DNA from 2 places in the Streptomyces collinus genome. Region 1 is predicted to be linked to the other one. Evidence: riboswitches for the same ligand, from Rfam matches in the RefSeq annotation. Region 1 holds a riboswitch; the other holds the start of a gene.

The links. A riboswitch is a leader RNA that binds a small molecule or an ion and turns the genes downstream of it on or off. The one in region 1 is predicted to bind cobalamin.
Region 2: another riboswitch for cobalamin. It lies ahead of RFN52_RS36715 (energy-coupling factor ABC transporter permease); the one in region 1 lies ahead of RFN52_RS08955 (cobalamin biosynthesis protein).

What each region holds. Positions count from the first base shown of each region.
Region 1 is NZ_CP133771.1:1,991,671-1,994,104, forward strand. It holds gene RFN52_RS08945 (inorganic phosphate transporter) at 1-385, shown strand, start outside; gene RFN52_RS08950 (hypothetical protein) at 420-641, shown strand; cobalamin riboswitch at 772-910, shown strand; gene RFN52_RS08955 (cobalamin biosynthesis protein) at 1,014-1,967, shown strand; gene RFN52_RS08960 (cobyric acid synthase) at 1,969-2,434, shown strand, end outside.
Region 2 is NZ_CP133771.1:8,151,926-8,154,359, forward strand. It holds gene cbiQ (cobalt ECF transporter T component CbiQ) at 1-213, opposite strand, end outside; gene RFN52_RS36710 (energy-coupling factor ABC transporter substrate-binding protein) at 220-588, opposite strand; gene RFN52_RS36715 (energy-coupling factor ABC transporter permease) at 585-1,286, opposite strand; cobalamin riboswitch at 1,317-1,503, opposite strand; gene RFN52_RS36720 (serine/threonine-protein kinase) at 1,631-2,434, opposite strand, start outside.

The sequences.
Region 1 (2,434 bases):
GGGCGCGGGGCTCGGCCGCAAGGGCGGTGTCGTCCGCTGGTCGACCGCGACGCGGATGTTCGTCGCCTGGGGTCTGACGCTGCCGGCGGCGGCCCTGGTGGGCGCCCTCGCCGAGTACGTCACCGGCTTCGGGGCCTGGGGCACCGCGGTGGTGGCCGTCTTCCTCGTCGCCTCCAGCGCGGCCATCTGGAAGCTCTCGCGGCGGGAGATCGTCGACCACACCAACGTCAACGACACCGACGACGCGGAGCCCGCGGGCGTGGTCACCACGGCGATGGCCGCGGTGACGCCGCCGCCGGCCGGCACGCCGGCGGAGGAGCCGGTGCCGTCGTTCCCGGCCCAGGCCACCGCCGAGCGGACGGCCTCCACGACCACCACGGTCTGACCCCGCCCACCGGCAACAAGGAAGAGTCTCCGATATGAAGATCGACTGGGCGGCCCTCGGCTCCGTGTTCGGCGTCAGCCTCGTGGTCACCGTGGCTCTCGTGGGCCTGTTCACCCTCGGCATCACCGGTCTGTCCCGCCGCGAGCGGGCGGTGGCCCAGGGCGGGTCCGCGGGCCTCGCGGTCACCGGCGCGTACGCGTGCTTCGCGGCGTGCGCGGCGGCCGTCGGGTACGGCATCTATCTGATCGTGGCCTGACGGCCCGACCGCACAACGTCCGCCGGGCGGCACGGGACCTGAGTCCTGTGCCGCCCGGTCGTCGTGTGTGCGCAGGGGGCGATGTGGGGTTCTCCACACTCTCCCCTCGCAGGTCAACGGCAAGTTGACGGCGGTTCGCGGCCGTGGTGGACTGCCGGGGCCAGTACGGCGGCAGGAGAGGAAGCCGGTGCAAGTCCGGCGCGGTCCCGCCACTGTCACCGGGGTAGTGATCCCCGGGAGCCAGGAACTCTCACCGCCGGTCTCGTCGAACCAGGGCGTGGACACCCTGAGTGAGGACACATATCGCCATGCGCGGCTGCCGATCGAGGTTCAACACCCCACCCCTGCCCGCCCTCCTGGCCGGCTGAGCCCATGGGTGCCGGTCGCGTCTTCGCGTACGGCGCCGCCGCCGGTCTGATCGGTGACCTGCTGCTCGGTGATCCTCGCCGGGGGCATCCGGTCGCCGCGTTCGGACGGGCCGCGGGCGCCGTGGAACAGGTGCTGTGGCGGGACCACCGCGGGTGGGGCGCGCTGCACACCGCCGTGTGTGCCGGAGGGACCGTCGCCCTCGGGTCCGTCGCCGCGCGGGCCGTGCGGCCGTCTCCCGTCGCCTCCGTCGCGCTGACCGCAGCCGCCACCTGGGCCGTCGTCGGGGGGACTTCGCTCGCCCGGGAGGCGCGGACCATCGGGCGGGCCCTGGAGGCCGGGGACGTCGAGGCGGCCCGGGCGCGGCTGCCACATCTGTGCGGGCGGGACCCACAGGCCCTCGACGCCGACGGCATGGCCCGGGCCGTGGTCGAGTCCGTCGCCGAGAACACCTCGGACGCGGTGGTGGGGGCACTGGTGTGGGGGGCTTTCGGCGGGGTGCCGGGGCTGCTCGGGTTCCGGGCCGTCAACACCCTGGACGCCATGGTCGGACACAAGTCGGCCCGGTACCGCCGGTACGGCTGGGCCTCCGCGCGGCTGGACGACCTCGCGGGGTGGCCGGGAGCGCGGCTGACCGCCGTACTCGCCGTGCTGGCCGGGCCGGATCCGCGGGAAGCCGTGAGGGCCTGGCGGGCCGACGCGGCACAGCATCCGAGTCCCAACGCCGGGCCCGTGGAGGCCTCGTTCGCCGGGGCGCTCGGAGTGCGGCTGGGCGGGACGCTGTCGTACGGCGGGCGGGTGGAGCACCGGCCCGTGCTGAACACGCGGGGGCGGGCCGTCGGGACGCGCGACGTCGAGCGGGCCGTGCGGCTGTCGAAGCGCGTCACCTGGCTCGCGCTCGGGGTGTGCGCCGGTGCGCGGTTGCTGATGAGCGCGCGGTCATCGAAGAGGGGGAAATGACATGAGCGGTGGGCTTCTTGTCGCCGGTACGACCTCCGACGCCGGCAAGAGCGTCGTGACCGCCGGGATCTGCCGGTGGCTGGTGCGGCAGGGCGTGAAGGTCGCGCCCTTCAAGGCGCAGAACATGTCCCTGAACTCCTTCGTGACCACGGAGGGGGCCGAGATCGGGCGGGCGCAGGCCATGCAGGCGCAGGCCTGCCGGGTCGAGCCGACCGCCCTGATGAATCCGGTGCTGCTCAAGCCCGGTGGCGAGCAGAGCAGTCAGGTCGTGCTGCTGGGCAAGCCGGTCGGGGAGCTGAGTGCGCGCGGCTACCACGGCGGACGGCAGCAGCAGTTGCTCGGGACGGTGCTGGACTGCCTGGAGCAGTTGCGGGGCACGTATGACGCGGTGATCTGTGAGGGGGCCGGTTCTCCCGCCGAGATCAATCTGCGGCGGACGGACATCGTGAACATGGGGATCGCCCGGA
Region 2 (2,434 bases), 6.2 Mb from region 1:
CAGCGGGACCCGGTAGGCCCGCCACAGCCGCCGCCCGGGCACACCGGCCGGCCCCAGCAGCACCACCAGGGCGCTCAGGAGCACCAGGGCCGCACCCGGCCAGGGCGGCAGGGAGATCGCGAGCAGCGTGAGGCCGAGTCCGAGCACGGCCTTGTCCACGGGATGGCGGCGGCGCCAGCGACTGCTGTGCGCCGCCGCGTCGATCGGCAGCACCCGGGCTCAGTCCTGTTCCGCGGTGGACTTCCCGGCGGCGCCGGTGAGCGCGCCGCCGGCCTCGCGCTCCAGCGCCCGCTGCTCGCCCTGCCGACGGCCCCGGCGCAGACCGAAGTAGTAGGCGAGGACACCGGAGCCGAGAGCCGCCTGGAGGGAGAACAGCGCCGACTCGATCTCACCGGAGGGCGGTTCGTACAGGGGCGAGAACCACGGCTCGTAGTCCGGCTTCAGCTCGGTGATCGCCGTTTCGGCCTCGCCGTCGGCGCCCGTGAACGGCTCCTCCTTGTGGTCGCCGAGGCCGAGCGCCAGGGGCAGCACGGCCAGCGCGGCCACGGCGAGCAGCAGCACCAGGTTGATCTTCGTGTTCCTGCTCATCGGGCCACCGCCTCGGTCTCGGTCCGGGACTGCTTCTTGGCGAGGAGCACGCCCAGCCGGGTCAGTTCGCCCTTGCTGGACTGCACCAGCAGCCGCATCACCAGCACGGTCAGCAGGCCCTCGCTCACCGCGAGCGGGACCTGGGTGACGGCGAAGATGGAACCGAACTTGCCGAGCGCGCCCAGGAATCCGCTGCCCGGGTCGGGGAACGCGAGGGCCAGCTGCACGCTGGTGACGCAGTACGTGGACAGGTCGGCGACGAACGCGCCGGCGAACACCGCCACCATCAGCGGCGCGTTGGAGCGCCGCAGCAGCTTGTAGACGGCGTATCCGGCCCAGGGCCCGACGATCGCCATGGAGAAGACGTTGGCGCCGAGCGTGGTCAGGCCGCCGTGTGCGAGCAGCAGCGCCTGGAAGAGCAGGGTGATGGTGCCCAGCACCGCCATGATGGGCGGCCGGAACAGGATGGCTCCGAGGCCCGTGCCGGTGGGGTGCGAGCAACTGCCCGTGACGGACGGCAGTTTCAGGGCGGACAGGACGAACGTGAAGGCGCCGGACGCCCCGAGGAGCAGGGTGCTCTCGGGGTGCTCGCGCACTTCACGGGTGAGCGACCGGACTCCGTGGACGACGAACGGCGCCGACGCGACGCCCCAGGCGACCGCGTGCGCCGGAGGAAGGAAACCCTCGGCAATGTGCATGGCTCAGCAGACCCTCTCCAGCACCTCGTGGATGGTTGACGCGCCTTGGCCGGTCTCCTGGCTGACGGGTACCACCGCCCGTACTCCGCCTTCCCGGGCCGCAAGGACCCAGTGGCTGCCCCCTGAGGGGCCGGAGCCGGACTTCCCGATTCACAGTGGCGAGGGCCGCACCGGCATCACACCGGATTTCCCGTTCACCAAGGCCTGGTGACAATAAGGCCGGGGTAAGGCCGATGACAAGCCGCCCCAGGGGCGCGCGAGGGGGCGCCCGCTCGCACACCGGCGCATCCCCCGGCTGATCCACGCGCTCGGGCGCTCAGGTGCGGGGCCGCTTCGGGGCCCCGTCAGTCGTCGCCCCCGTCGGCCCCGCCGTCGTCGCCCTCCCCGTCGTTCCCGGCCTGGACCGGCTGCTCCGGCTTCGGCTGATCCGGGTTCGGCTGCTCCGGCCCGGCGTCGCCCGTCCCCTGCGTCGGGGCCGGGGCACCGGTCGCCGGCGGGACAGGAGCCGGGGAGGCGGGCGGCGTGGACGGAGTGACTTCGGCCACGGTGCCGGTGGTCGGCGTGGTGGCGATCTGCTGCCCGGCCCCCGGATCGGAGGTGATGGGCGAGGCGGAGTCGTCGGACGGGGTGGCCGCGGGGCTGCTCGCGGTCGGGGACGGTTCGGGTTCCGTGCCCTCGGCGCTCGTGTCGGGCGAGAACCAGCGCATGCCGAGGAGCATCGCGGCGAGGAACAGCGCCGCGGCGGCGGCCGTAGCGGCCACTCTCGACCGGCTGCCCGGCCCGCCGCGCCCGCGGGCGCGGCCCGACCGCCCTGCCTGGGCGGCCCGGGCGGCGGTGCGGTGCCCGGGGGTCGCGGGCAGCGCGTACGTGGTCGGGTGGCTGCTCTCGGCGGCCGCGTACGGGTCCCGCCCGGTATGCGGCGGCGCGGACGCGGGGTTGTTCGGCCGCAGCGGCGGTGAGACCTCGGGCAGCGGCTCGGGCAGGCCCCGCCAGGCGCCCCCGGCGAACCACTCGGCGGCCTGCTCCGCGGTGGGCCGGTTCTCGGGCTGCTTGGCCAGCAGACCGAGGAGGTAGTTCTCGAACGCCGGGGGCAGTGCGGCGACACCGAGCTCGCGGGGCGGCACGGGTGCCGAGTCGAGGTGCTGGTG